Regions from separate parts of the Holzapfeliella sp. JNUCC 80 genome, predicted to be linked through region 2. Evidence: riboswitches for the same ligand, from Rfam matches in the RefSeq annotation. Region 2 holds a riboswitch; each other region holds the start of a gene.

Region 1 (5,128 bases), 320 kb from region 2:
GTACTCGGTTACATTCTTAGACGATCAGGATGGTTCGACAATAATTTTGCTGGAACCATTTCAAAATTCATCAAAAACATTGCATTGCCAGCTTCAATCTTTGTTTCAGTATTGAGCCGCTTATCTCGCGACCAATTATCAAGTTTTTCTCTGTATCTTGTTTACGCTTTTATTAGTGTAATCATTGGCTATATTATTGCTTTTGCACTAGCTAAAATTATGAAAGTTCGTCCCGGACGTCGAGGCGTTTTCATCAATGCAATCGTTAATGCTAATACAATATTTATCGGTTTACCTTTGAACATTGCTCTATTTGGCGATAAAAGTATGACCTTCTTCTTGGTCTACTATATTGTCAATACCGTTTCAACTTGGGCATTTGGTGTCTTCTTGATTTCAAATGATGACCCAACTAAACCTCAAGAAAAAGCCAAACGTCAAATTGATTGGAAAAAAGTTCTACCAATGCCTCTAATCGGTTTCTTAGTAGCTCTTGTCTTTTTAATATTAAACATTCCAATTATGAAAGTTTCATTTGTTAGTTCTGCATTAACTTATGTTGGTAACTTAGTAACACCTTTATCATTGATTTACATTGGGATTGTTTTAGCTGATGCTGGACTAAAAAGTATCAGTTTTGACCGTGATACCATTGTCGCATTACTAGGTAGATTCATTGTCTCACCTATTGTTATGATTTTAGTATTAACAGCTGTTAGAGGTATGGGTGCTGATTTACCAACCCTTGCTTCTCAAACATTAATTGTTCAATCAGCAACACCTATGCTTGCTGTTCTTCCTATCTTGGCTAATGAAGCTCATGGGGATGTTAAATATGCAACTAATATTGTGACAACAAGTACCGTTTTATTTATCATCGTTGTTCCAATTTTAATGTCAATTATTCAATTTATTTAATTTAATAACGCAACAAAAAAGACATTTGCTTTTGCAAATGTCTTTTTTATTAGCCTAAGAATCTTCTTAGTTTACTCATTTTTTCAATCAATAAAGTCTGAACTTCTTTATCTGAAATGCTGACTAAATCTGTTGCTAGTTGAGAATGCTGAGCTTGTTCTTTTGTTTTTGGACCAGCCTCAATACCAAAACGTTTCGTTAAATCTGCGACATCGGATTCAATCTTACCAAACTCTGGATTGATTTGTTTTAAGACTGCCATTGCTTCTGGACTATAAAATCCTAATACATGTTCAAAGTCACGTTTCATATTTGGATAGTAGCTTTGTAAAGTTGCCCATTCATCTTTTGATAATTTACTCAATGCTTGTCCTGATCCGATAATTTCTGGTGGAATCCCTACCGAGTATAAAGAACCAGTAAACGTAATCGCACGAGGCATTTTGTAACCATCAACATCACGAGAATAGCCAATCATCCCCACATGTTGATGACGGTCACGACGTTTTGGAAAGGCATCAAAAACAGATTGCAAGTCATTAATCAATGGATCTAGTGTATGGTGGTACTCTTTGGCTGTTTTTGCTGCGATTTCAAGTAAAATTGCTTCGTCAGCTGAATTCACAATATTAAACTCACTTTGACGTAACCCATTACGTAATTTGTCGATTGCTGACTTGACTTCATCAATTGGATAATCATAACGAAAGGCCGATTGAACAGTTGCTGTTTTAAGTCCTGGGAATTCCTCAAGGTAACGATCAACAGATTGAGGAGAAAGTCCCCCTCTAAAGATTGTACTTCCTACCCCAGCAATTGGATAAACTGGTACACCACTTTCTTTTGAAAATGCACCTAGTCTGGATAATGCTAGCTTGTTTCCAATAATACTGTTTAAAAATCCATTTGAAAGCGCAGAATCAGAACCTGCTAAGAAAACACGTAAATACTCAATTGGGCGGTTAAAGTGTTTTTTGTACATCGCCATATACTCTTTTAAAATTTCAGGAGCATCTAGCTGCGCTTCAAAACTTTCAAATAGTGGAATCATTTGGAGTTGGTCGCTATTAGGATGTGTATTTTCAAATTCTTTATTCTTGAATTGTGCAAGTGATGCAAACTTATCTTCCATAGCAATCAGTTGATCTGCACTTTTCGTCATTGGCAGAACCGCTTCAAATAGCGGACGTTTTTTAAATTTTAAATCGTCTGCAAAATCTTCTGCCAGCATCATAGTTGTCATAGCTTGCATTAAACTATAACCTTTTTCTTCCCAAATGTTAGGTAATCTAAACGTTAAAAATTTATCGTCACCAAGTTCATGGTTTTTGAAATAGTCGTATTGTTTAGTATACAAACGGCTAATAACAGAAGAATCAGCATGCTTTCCTTCCCAGTCCCACATGTATTCATCGGCATCTAAAGTTGAAAAGTTAGCATAAGCTTCATCGATTTCTTCAAAAGCTGAAACAAATGGATTATGATGCTTTTTAAAGAACGGAATGTTAGCGTTATCTGGATGTTGAGTTCCCATTACGTTTGGTATCATTCTGTCTGTCAATTGATTGTCCTCCTGATTTTAATTACTAGTTATCTGACTGTTTTAAGGTAATCACGAATACGATCCATCGCTAGCTGAATATCAGCTTCAGAAGCTGCATATGAAAAACGAATATAGCCTTGTCCACCTTTACCAAATGCACTTCCAGGTATGACACCAACTTTTGCTTGTTCAGCTAATTCTAGTGCGAACTGGTAAGAATCTTGTGTACATGATGCTGGAATTTTAGCAAGTAGATAAAACGCACCATGAGGCTTAGCCATCTCAAAGTTCATACTTGTTAATTCATCAACAATTAAGTCACGACGCTTTTGATAGATTTTACGCATTTCAATCGCATCATTATCACCATGATTAAGCGCTTCTGTTGCTGCAACTTGGGCAGGATTAGATGGTGAAGTCACCATGAAAGCATGCACTTTAGCAACTTTTGACATGAATTCTCTCGGTCCACAAACGTAACCAATTCGATATCCTGTCATAGCGTGAGATTTAGATAATCCATTAATGTAAATGGATTGTTGAGGCAATAACTTAGCAATTGAAAAATGATCAACGTCATAAGTTAATTCACAGTAAATCTCATCTGTAACAACAAAAATATCATGCTGTTCAATAACTTGCGCTAGAGCCGTAACGGTTTCTTTATCGTATTCAACCCCTGTTGGATTACTTGGATAATTAAGTAAAACTGCTTTAACTGAAGGCCCTTCTTCTTTAATCACTTCTTCCAATTTTTCAGGTGTTAATTGAAAGCCTGTTTGTGAGGTGTCAACCATAATTGGATGTGCACCTAGCAACTCGATAATAGGAAAATAAAGTGCAAATGTCGGTGTTGGCACAATCACTTTATCACCTGGATTTAACATCGTTTCAAAAGTGGCATAAATTGCTTCTGTTGCACCAATTGTCACGATTATTTCATCTTCTGGATTATAATTTAAACCTTGTTGACGCTTTAAATAATCAGAAACTGCTTTTCTAAGCTCTAATTTACCTGTTTGAGCTGAGTAGTGAGAATCATTATTTTGAATGCTTTCTACTGCAGCATTTTTAATATGTTCGGGTGTATCTAAATCAGGCTCTCCAATTGTTAGTTTTACAATATCTTGGATAGCTGAGATTTTTTGATCAAAGCTTCTAATCCCTGATGGATTAACTAAGTCTAATTTTTCGTTATACGTTTCACTTAATTTTGACGATAAATCTGGCATAACAGTCTCCTATTTCCGTAAATTATTATTCAGAAGAGTGGCTATTTAAAATATTAGACAAAAAAAGATTCCTTTGTCTGGGCAGACAAAAGAATCTAAACCGTCTTAGATATCAATTTGTCGATAGCGCTCCATAAGTTTTATGCTTATGACAGTTTATGATTTGTTCAACCATACCCCAACATCAAATCGTCACAACTCTTTGACGTTTCGGCAATATCCCCTCACTAGAGTAACTAATGCTATTGTGATAGCGAGTTATCTAGCTATTGTCAACTGCGACCTCTTCTACTAAATTAACTATAAGTTATTTTTTTGTGTAATTCAACCTTGTATTTCATTTTTGTTTAATTTTTTACTAATAATAAGTAATTAGAATAGTAACTTAATTAAGATAATTGCTCCGACAACTTGCACTAAACTAATCAACAGCCCATAGCCCAAGAAACGACTACCAGAATCTTTAATTGTTTTTAACTTCAAGTTTAGCCCGATACCTGCAAGGTTAATAATACCAAAGAAACCGGTCAATTCTTTTGCAGTATGCGTTAATTGCGTTGGCAAACTAACATAACTATTAATCAAAATAAAAATAACAAACACTAAAATAAACCAAGGTACTTTAATGTATTGCTTAACTGACTTTTTGGCTTGTGGCTCTTTTTGGCTTGCTCCCTGAGCCATTCTTGCAAAACTAATGACAACTACTGATAGCAAAATCACTCGCAACATTTTGAACAATGTCGCATATGTCGTAACATCTTGATTAATTAAGGAAGCTGTCCCCACAACTTGTCCCACAGATTGGACAGTTCCTCCAATTAATGCACCTAAAAGTAAGTCTTGCTTACCGAGCACAACAGGCCCAATGATTGGCAAAACAATTAATAAGACAATTCCGACCAAACTAACTGTTGCTACTGCAGTCCGTCTTTCATCATCGTTTGCTTTGATTTCTGGCGACACAGCCGCTATTGCACTTGATCCACATACGGCATTACCTGCAGCCATTAAAAGCGACGATTTTTTCGATACCTTAAAGACTCTTTTCCCTAGCACAATCGCTACAATAATAGTCAACACCATCTGTAACACAATAAATAAAATCCCATTAATTCCCAATGATTCTATGGTTTTAAGTGTTACGGTTAACCCGAGCAGTGCAATTCCGATTTCAATAGGGTATTTTTCTGACCATTTAACACCTGAATTTAACTTAGGTTGTGTCAAAATAGTATTACCTAACAAAATCCCCATCAACATGGCCAAAGATTCTGCTCCAATAAAAGGTAAATAAACGGCTAAAAATTTAGCAATAATAGAAACAAGTAACGTTACTGCAATACCTGGTAAAAAAGATTTTTTGATTTTCATGTTTTCCTCTCCTTCGATACAGGCATAACTATATCACATCATTAATGTTAATATTTGTTTA
Region 2 (5,128 bases):
ATATCAATCATCGTACCTTCTCCAATTTCAGCACCAATGTTGATTAAAGCCCCCATCATAATAACAGCGTTATCTCCAATATAAACTTGGTCACGAATGATAGCACCTGGTTCAATACGTGCATTAACTTTCTTCATATCTAATAGTGGCACCGCTGAATTTCTCATGTGGTTTTCAATTTCGTATTCTGTAATTAAAGATTGATTATCAGCTAAGACTTGTTCAACATCAGCCCAGTTACCAAATAATGTTCCTGTTTTTGATTCTACAAAAGCTTTAATTGTGTTTGGAAAATCAATCTCACTTAATTGTCCCTTGATATAAACCTTAACAGGTGTTTGTTTTTCGGCATTTCCAATAAAGTTAATAATTTCTTGTGCGCTTTTTCTTTCCATTATATAGTCTCCTTTTTGATAATTAATATAAACTGTTTTCTAATTTGATTAAGTCTTGGTAACTTTGTCTTTTAATTGCTAAGTTATCTTTTCCGTTTTCAACAAAAACAACTGCGGGTTTTAAATTACGATTATAATTTGATGCCATTGAGTAACCATAAGCACCCGTATTAATCATTGCAACAATATCACCCGGTTGTGTTTTTGGAAAAGCTGCTTTTTGAATCAAAATGTCTCCTGATTCGCAATATTTACCTGCCACACGGACATTTTCTACTGGTTCTTGATCCATTTTATTAGCAATTACAGCTTCATATTCTGCTTGGTAAAGTGCTGGTCGAATATTGTCTCCCATACCACCATCAACACTCACATAAGCAGATTTTCCTGGGATTTCTTTACGAGAACCGATTGTATATAAGTTATAACCTGCAGGTCCTACAATCGATCTTCCAGGTTCTATCCAAATCGCTGGCATTTTTAAACCAAAATCTGCTGTTTTTTCTTTGATTTTTTTGATGATTGCATCAACAAATACCTCAGGTGCTAGCGGTTTATCGTCATTTGTGTAAGCAATTCCAAAACCACCACCGACATTAATTACATCGGGTTGATAGCTGTATTTTTGATACCAATCATTGGCTAAATCAATTAGCTTTTCAGCTGCCATTTCAAAACCGTTAACTTCAAATATTTGTGATCCAATATGTGAATGGAATCCTTTCATAGTCAAGTTAGGATTGTTTAAAACCGTTGTCAAAGCTTCTTCAGCTTGACCAGAATTTAAATCAAAGCCAAATTTACTGTCTTCTTGACCAGTTTGAATATAGTCATGTGTATGTGCTGATATTCCGGGTGTGATTCTCAACATCACATCAGCTTGTTGCTGGGTATCAATCAAGTAAGACGATAGCAATTCAATCTCATGAAAGTTATCAAGGACGATAACACCTACACCCGCATCGACAGCCATTTTGATTTCATCAAATGATTTATTATTGCCATGAAAACTAATTTTTGATAAATCAAATCCAGCTTGTTGCGCGGTGAATAATTCGCCACCAGATACTACATCCAGATGTAGATTTTCTTTTTGCATCAATTCATATAAGGCTAAACATGAAAATGCCTTGCTAGCATAACTAATTTCATATTCAACATCGTTTTGCTCAAAAACCGATTTGAATCCTGCAATTTGTTGTTTGATTTTTGAAATATCATAAACAACTAATGGCGTCTGATATTTTTGAACCAAATCAACAGTATCGATTCCGCCTATTTCTAAATGATGATTCGCATTTGTGACTAAATTAAAATTATGTTCCATAACGAAAATTCCTCCAAGACTATATAAAAAGGGTTCTTCTGCTATCTAAAATAACAAAAGAACCCTTTGAAAGTTTCACATTCATCATGATTGTTCGTTTGTCGATAGCTCTCCGCAATTACTGCGACAGTCCATGACTTGTTCAATCATGTCCCAGCCGATACTTATCTGCTTAAGTACTAGCTTCGGCAACTTCCCCTTTCAAAATAACATGATTGTCTTAACAGAAGACTAGTTATTTCTAATAATGTTAGTTGCAACCTCTTCGATGTGATTAAAATATTATAATAAAACCAATCAAAAGTCAAACCCTTAGGTTAATTATTTTTTAAAAATTTTTTTATTTTTATTTATTTCCATATATTGACCTTTAAAACAACATGTATTAGTCGGATTTGGGTGTTGAAATTTAAAATAGGCATGTTAAATTTAATTTACTTATCATTTGAAAAGAAAGCTAAAGGGGAATTTTTATGAAAGTAGTTAAATTTGGCGGAAGCTCGCTAGCTTCAGGACAACAGTTTGAGAAAGTTATTAATATTTTAAAACAAGATTCAAGTCGCAAAGTTGTTGTGACTTCAGCCCCAGGAAAAAGAAGTGCTTCTGATACGAAAGTTACAGATTTATTAATCAAATACGCTACACTTACAATCGAAAAAAAGCCTACTGAATCAATCACTGAACAGCTATTCAACCGCTACGTTGAAATCGCAAACCACTTTGATTTAGAAGAAGAAGAATTGCAAAGCATTAAAGAAAAAATCGAAAACTTAAAGCATGAAAAATTCGAAAACAACGACTATCTAATGGCTTGTTTTAAAGCTCATGGTGAACGATTAAACGCAAAGCTAATAACGTTGATTCTGAACCATCTAGGACTTAAAGCTCGATTTCTAGATCCGGAAAAATTTGGATTTTATGTTAGTGATTCAGCTAATAACGCACAAGTTTTAGATGAAACTTACGACAACATTAAATCAATTGATGTTGGTGATGAGCTTTTAATTGTACCTGGATTCTTTGGCATCACTAAAGACAATAAAATCGCCACTTTTTCACGTGGTGGCTCAGATATTACAGGTGCTATCTTGTCAAAAGGCTTCAATGCCAGCTGCTATGAAAATTTCACAGATGTTGATGCAATTTATGCAGCAAACCCTAATACTGTCAAAAATCCATATGCCATTAATAAAATGACTTATCGTGAATTACGTGAACTCTCTTACGCTGGATTTTCAGTATTCCATGATGAAGCCATTATCCCAGCAATTGAAGCTGAAATTACTATTAATGTTAAAAACACTAACCATCCTGATTTACCGGGCACACTTATTGTTCCTGAAAATGATTTTGAGCCAGAACATTTAATAACAGGTGTAGCTAGTTCTGATCGTTTTGCTGCTTTATACCTCCACCGTTACCTACTTAATAAAGAAGTTGGCTTCACATTAAAATTGCTAGAGATTTTATATCGCTATAATGTTTCTTATGAGCATATGCCTTCAGGTATCGATGATTTGACAATTATCTTTGATAAAAGCCAGCTTACAGACCTTAAAATCAAACAACTTTGTCAAGAGATTAAAAACACTCTTCAACCAGACGAAATGCAATGGATTAATGATTACGCCATTATCATGGTTGTTGGTGAAGGTATGAAAGATAACATTGGTGTCTTAGATCGTGTCATTTCACCACTGGCTCAAAATAATATTGGCATTCATATGATTAATCAAGGTGCCTCAAGAATTTCTGTAATGCTCGGAACTAGACAAGCCGATGCTGATTTAGCAATAGACTATATTTATCATAATTTTTTTAGTTAGGAGTTTAACAATGATTACATTACAAAAAGTTCACGGTTCATCTAACCAGTTTTTTATTTTAGATGTAGATCAACTTTCATTTAATCCCTCAGATGACCAAATCATCGCACTTACGCAGCAACTAACAGAATCTTTTTTGGAGGGGGCCGATGGTCTATTAGTCGTCTCAAAATCTCAAAATACCGATTGTTTAGGCAAGATGCGCGTCATTAATGCCGATGGCAGCGAGGCATCTATGTGTGGCAATGGATTGCGTACGGTTGCGCGTTATTTAGCCGAAAAATATCAAGAATCTGAATTCAAAGTCGAAACAGCTAATGCAAATTTAACTGTTAAAAAACAAGACAGCCTGGCTCAAAACGTTCCCGCGTTTGGTGTAGAAATCTCACCTGTCCACTTTGATAACTATTACTTCCCTTTTCATAACCTAGGAACAACACAATTACTCAACTCACCCGTTCCAGAATTTAATGATCATTTAAATTTCTATGCTATCGCGGTCCCTAATCCTCACTTAATTAGTTTTGTTCAAACAGATGAAGACTTAAATAACACGCTTGAAACATTAGGGAAAAAACTCAATCAAAAAAATGATTATTTCCCTGATGGTGTTAATGTCAATTTTGGAAAAATACTATCAGATAATACGCTTTTTGTTCGTACATTTGAGCGCGGTGTTGGCTTCACAAATGCTTGTGGTACTGGAATGTCTGCGACTTCTCTTGCTTATGTTTTACATAAAGGTATCGATTCTTTTCCTTCAGATGAAATAACTGTTTATAATCCAGGTGGTGTCGTTAAAACGATTGTTCACAAAGAATCTAACAATGACTTTTGGATAGAGTTAATCGGCAACGCCACTCACACTCATAACATCACAATCTCTGAAGATGATTTATTCAAGCGTCAATTCAATCACGCCACTGTTAGTGAAACAGGAGAACAGAAAAGCTATCTAAAATTTATTGAACAAATGAAAAAACAAGCAGACTAATCTGCTTGTTTTTTTTGTGGGTATATTTTCGAGAATACAATTGGATCAACAATTGTTGTAATAACAGCCGCTAGAATAAAAGCACCTGCTTGCTTTGCATCAATAATATTTGCACTTTGACCCAGTGTAACATTGGGTACAATCAATGTAATAGTTGTTGTTGTCAACATCATACCTGAAAGTGCTTGTCTGAATGAGTATTTTTGCATCAAAATTGGTACAATTAGAAGTCTTGTCAACATAAATCCAAAGAAGAAAATAGGAATCAACATCAGCGTATTAGGATCACTCACTAAACTTTTTAAGTCTAATTTTAATCCAGTTGAAATGAAAAATATTGGAATAAAGAATCCATATCCAATTGAGGTTAACTTTTGCTTTGTTTCTTCGCTTGGATTAAGTGATTTCATGACCAACCCCGCTAAGAAACACCCTAAAATATTTTCAACACCTGTCTTTTCAGCAACTGTAACTAATACAATAATTAAAAAGAAAGCTAACCGAATATCTAACTGTGTTGTTGACTTGTCTATTTTATCAAAAAACTGATGGACTTTTTTGACGTTCAATAATAATAATGCCACTA
Region 3 (5,128 bases), 360 kb from region 2:
CCATTAGTTTTTCACCTCTCTTGAATTAGAAGTCACTTGTTCTTGATTAGCCATTAAATTGTAATCTTTAGGACCATTTAATTTCTTTTCGATAAGTCTGAAAATACGTGTAATTGTAAAGGTTAGAACTAAGTAAATAAATGTAATTGTTAGGTAAGTGTGGAAGAACTGGAAGTTTTGTCCAGCAATTGTTGAACCTGTGAAGAATAGTTCAGAAACTGAGATGATGCTCAAGACGGAAGTATCTTTGATGTTAACGATGAATTCGTTAGCAACAGAAGGTAAACTGTTACGAACAGCTTGAGGGAGAATGATTTTTCTCATTCGTTGGAAGTGATTCATTCCTAAAGCACTTGCAGCTTCAAATTGTCCTTCATCAGTTGAAATAATCCCACTACGGATGATTTCAGAAAGGTAAGCCCCTGTGTTAATTGAAACAACAATTAAAGCAGCTAAAGTACGGTCTAAGTTAAGCCCAAACATTTGAGCAGCACCGTAGTAGAATACAGCAGCTTGCACAATCATCGGTGTTCCACGGAACAGTTCGATATAAACAGAAGCTAAGAAACTAGCAACTCTAGTTGCCCAGCGTTTACCACGTGTTTTAGCAAGTGGAATGGTTCTGATAATTCCAACTAACAATCCAATAAAGAAGCCAACGATGGTTCCGATTAATGAGATGAAAACAGTCATACCAGTTCCACGAAGTAACATACCACCATATTGTTGCCAAATATTGATAAACCAGTTACCTTCAGTAGCAGGTTTTGGTTGGTTGTGGATAGCATCTGTCATCATTTTGTCACGTTCATTTTCTGGAACAGTTGCTAGAATTTCGTTAACTTTTTCAAGGTTTGGATCACCTTTGCGTAACCCAATCGCACTTTGTGTTTCTGAAGGGTCTAGGTGGAATCCTTTTCCAGGAGCAAAGTCAATCATTTTAAGGTTAGGGTTAGCACTAGATACGCTAATTCCTTCTGATTTTTCGGAAACATAACCATCAATAGTTTTTGATTCAAGTGACACACGCATTGCTGAAAAGTCTTTCATAGCGGGTTCTTTGATGGCACCTTGAATTTGTTCGATAGCATCATAATGGAAAGTTCCCAGTTGTCCTGTGATTTTAGCACCATTAAAGTCAGCTAAGTTAGTTGCGTTAGCGTATTTGCCAGTACTATTCACAACCATTACAATATTTGAGGTGTAGTAAGCGTTTGTAAAGTCAATAGCTTGGCGACGTTCAGGTGTTGGTGACATACCAGCAATAATCATGTCGATTTTGCCTGAAGTCAAGGAAGGCAGTAGGCCATCCCATTGTGTTTTAACCGCGACAACGTTCTTTTTGCCAAGTCCTGCGGCAATTTTTTTAGCCATTTGAACATCATATCCATTGGCATATAATGATTCTCCATCAATTTTGATGGCCCCATTTGAATCATCTTGTTGTGTCCAGTTGTAAGGTGGATAATTGGCTTCCATCCCTACACGTAAAGTATCACTTTCTTCAGCGTGAACTTGATTAGTTGAAAATCCGGCTAATCCAAGAAGCATCACAATAGCGGAAAAGAAAGTTAAAAGCGGGTTAGCTTTCAAATTTTTCATAAAATTACTCCTTCATGTTTTAATTTAACACAATAAAAAAAACCTTTAATTAATAAAGGTTTTGAGGCATTATGAAATAAATTACTGATTATTAAATAACATAATAGCACTCCTCAGATAGACTGAGACAGTTCTAGTCGTTTGCCGACTAGACCCAGAAGACTTGTTGTGTAGGCAACAAGCTTTCTTCGGCGATGATCCTGCCTTAGTTGGTCTTTGTGAACTACACACTCGCAACTAATTAGTGATGACCGCAACCTCTATTGCATTTCTTATTAAATTTACCTACATATGATACCCTTAGAATAGTTTATTGTCAACGAAAACCAGGAGGAAGCCGATGAAAGTTCAGATTTTCATTTCCCATCCAGATGTTAATAATTCTGTTACACAACAATTTTTCAAATCAACACTAGCTTTAGCGGATGCTGAAGTTGAGGTAACTGTATTAGATGAAGAAATGATGCAAAACCAACAATTTAATATTAAGCAACATCAAGAAAAGATTTTAGCTGCTGATCACGTTATTTTCCAATTTCCATTATATTGGTATTCAGCACCTTACTCACTTAAAAAATGGCAAGATGATGTTTTTACAAATCAGTTTGTCAATGAGTTAACCCATCTTAACCATCTCAAACAAAAAAGCTTGTCTTTGGTGATTAATACAGGACAGCCACAAAAAGATTTTCAACCTGGACAAAAATCGCAATTTAGTTTGAACGAAATTCTCAGACCTTACCAGGTTTTTGCTAATGAGTTAGGTTTTACTTATTTAACCCCATTTATTGTGTATCAGTTTGCTTATTTAAATGAACAACAACTCTACCAATTGTTAGTTGGTTACTTAATTCATGTGGAATTGATTAAACCAAGTTTTGTGGATAAGGGTCAATTTTTACTTAACAAAATTAGACAAAATATTAACTTAAACGACAATATTCAGTTGCAGGCTGTTGTTGATACGATAGATGAACAATTGACTGATTACAAAGATCTAAGAGACGCACTAGATGAGGTGAAGGACAATGAAGAATGATTGGATGAAGGCCATTATTGAAGAGGCCTCAAAAAGCGAAAATAATTATGAAAAACGTGCATTGTTGAGTTATCTCGATCAATTTCAACATCAACTAGAAGTTCGCCATGATTTAGCAGAAGGGGAACTTGATGGTAGATTGTGGAACCATGAACAATGGTAAACAAAAAAGACTGACAATTGTCAGTCTTTTTTTGATTAGTCGCCCCATTCTTCAACAGCTTCGTTGATTGAGCCGCCTTCCCATGAAAAGTCGTTGTACCAAAGTGAACGTTTTTCTTGGTTCATGCTGTATAATTTTTGCATATCTTGAGCAGATAATTCAAAGTCAAAGATGTCAGCATTTTGTTGGATACGTTCTTCATGAACAGATTTAGGGATTGTGATAATACCGCTTTGGAAGTTCCAACGTAGAACAACTTGAGCAATTGTTTTGTTGTATTTATCAGCAATTTTTTGTAGTTCAGGATCAGTTAGAACAGCGCCACCGCCAAGAGGTGACCAAGCTTGTAAATGAATACCATGTTGTTGGTTGAATGCTAAAATATCACGTTCTTGAATTAGTGGATTGTATTCCATTTGGTTAACAGCTGGAATAATCGTAGCGTGATCAAGCAAGTTTTGCATACGTTCGTTGTCAAAGTTTGACACACCAATTGCACGAGCTTTACCAGCTTTGTAGATTTCTTCAACTGCACGCCATGTATCCACGTATTTACCAGTTACAGGCCAGTGAACAAGTAGTAAATCAACGTAGTCAGTTTGTAGACGTTCTAATTGACCATCGATTGCGTCAAGTGTTTCTTGGTAACCTTGGTCACCACCGAAAACTTTAGTTGTTAAAAAGATGTCTTCGCGGGTTTTGCCAACAGCTTTAAGTCCTTCAACAAGACCTTCACCAACTCCACGTTCATTTCCATATTGTTTAGCAGTATCAAACATTTCGTAACCATGTTTTAAACCTAGCATAACTGCTTCTTTTGCTTGAGTGTTGTTAGATTTCCAAACACCAAGTCCCATTTGAGGAATACTTGTACCATTATTTAAAGTGATACGTGTAGATAAATCGAAACTCATAAATTGAATCCTCCTTTAATTTTTCACTTCTATAAAAACATTTCAGGTTAATAATTTCAAATAAAATGTTTATAAAATAGCTGTTTCACATGAAACTTTTAAGCATTTATCACGAAAAATTCATATTAAGTTGATAGGATATACTTGAAAAAGTAGGTGAAAAATTGTGTATTCATTTTTGAAATTTTTGTTTAAATTAGTAATTGAACTTTTAATTTTAGGTGGATTTTGTTGGTTTTTGTTTACCCAGGTTATTAATATCGGTATTATAAAAGGGCAATCAATGGAAAAAACATTATATGATGGCCAATACACGATTTCTGTGAAAATGATAAAACCTAATCGTGGGGATGTTGTTGTGATTAAGTCACCTGATAACCCTCAAGTTCGCTATATAAAACGCGTGATTGGCATAGGTGGAGACACTATCCAAGTTAAAGATAATCAATTGTATATTAATGGTCAGTTGACTGAAGAGCCTTATTTAGCATCTGATGTCAAAACGGAAGATTTTATCTTAGGAGATTTCACAGGGCGTGCTCACGTTCCTTATGGCTGCTATTTTGTGATGGGTGATAATCGTTCAAATTCATTAGATAGTCGGTCTTTTGGTTATGTGACACCAGATAATTTAGAAAGTGTCGTCAAATTAATTGTCTTTCCATTTCAAGATTTAAAAATTGTCTAATAGTGAAAGAGGAACAAGATGAGTACTAAAAATTCAGTCGCAGTTATCGGTAGTTTAAATCGAGATGTTATTTTACAAATCAATGAGTTGCCACTTGCAGGTGAAACAATTCAAACCCAACAAGCTATCAGTTATGCTTTTGGTGGTAAGGGCTCTAACCAAGCTGTTTCATGTGTTCGAAATGGCAGCAAAGTTGCGATGGTCGGTTGTTTAGGCCAAGATGGGCATGGTAATCAATTCAAAGAAATGCTTCAAAGAAACAACATTAATTCACAATTTGTTAAACAATTAGCCAACGAAAATACAGGACAGGCTTATATTTTATTGCAAAGTTCTGGTCAAAATTCGATTGTGGTATCAGGTGAAGCTAATCGTTTGCTAACTCCTCAAATGGTACAAGAAAGTCTACCTGTTATTCAGAATTCGGACTTTGTTTTAGCTCAATTTGAAGTTCCACTAGCTGCTATTGAAGAAGGATTTGCATTGGCTAGAGCTAATCAATCTAAAACCGTTTTAAACCCAGGTCCAGTTATTGAAGCAGACTTTGAACAACTCTATTCTTTGACGGATATTATTATTCCAAATGAAACGGAAAGTGAAAAGTTAACGGGTATTAAGATAACCGATGATCAAACACTAGCTGAATCTGCTGACTTTTTCCATCAAAAAGGGATTGAAGTTGTCATTATTACTTTAGGAAAAGAAGGCGTTTATTACGCTAA

Evidence for each region. A riboswitch is a leader RNA that binds a small molecule or an ion and turns the genes downstream of it on or off. The one in region 2 is predicted to bind lysine.
Region 1: linked by a shared signal. The riboswitch ahead of JNUCC80_RS03815 (aminotransferase class I/II-fold pyridoxal phosphate-dependent enzyme) and the one ahead of lysA (diaminopimelate decarboxylase) in region 2 are both predicted to bind lysine.
Region 3: linked by a shared signal. The riboswitch ahead of JNUCC80_RS00340 (ABC transporter permease subunit) and the one ahead of lysA (diaminopimelate decarboxylase) in region 2 are both predicted to bind lysine.

The regions. Positions count from the first base shown of each region.
Region 1 is NZ_CM132205.1:752,610-757,737, forward strand. Features, by position in the region: gene JNUCC80_RS03805 (AEC family transporter) at 1-918, shown strand, start outside; gene ppcA (phosphoenolpyruvate carboxylase) at 968-2,452, opposite strand; gene JNUCC80_RS03815 (aminotransferase class I/II-fold pyridoxal phosphate-dependent enzyme) at 2,509-3,693, opposite strand; lysine riboswitch at 3,810-3,989, opposite strand; gene JNUCC80_RS03820 (YeiH family protein) at 4,066-5,067, opposite strand.
Region 2 is NZ_CM132205.1:428,047-433,174, reverse strand. Features, by position in the region: gene dapD (2,3,4,5-tetrahydropyridine-2,6-dicarboxylate N-acetyltransferase) at 1-395, opposite strand, end outside; gene lysA (diaminopimelate decarboxylase) at 418-1,722, opposite strand; lysine riboswitch at 1,820-1,995, opposite strand; gene JNUCC80_RS02170 (aspartate kinase) at 2,196-3,548, shown strand; gene dapF (diaminopimelate epimerase) at 3,559-4,542, shown strand; gene JNUCC80_RS02160 (cation:proton antiporter) at 4,539-5,128, opposite strand, start outside.
Region 3 is NZ_CM132205.1:65,281-70,408, forward strand. Features, by position in the region: gene JNUCC80_RS00335 (amino acid ABC transporter ATP-binding protein) at 1-4, opposite strand, end outside; gene JNUCC80_RS00340 (ABC transporter permease subunit) at 4-1,602, opposite strand; lysine riboswitch at 1,699-1,873, opposite strand; gene JNUCC80_RS00345 (NAD(P)H-dependent oxidoreductase) at 1,943-2,641, shown strand; gene JNUCC80_RS00350 (hypothetical protein) at 2,631-2,804, shown strand; gene JNUCC80_RS00355 (aldo/keto reductase) at 2,840-3,718, opposite strand; gene lepB (signal peptidase I) at 3,885-4,406, shown strand; gene rbsK (ribokinase) at 4,425-5,128, shown strand, end outside.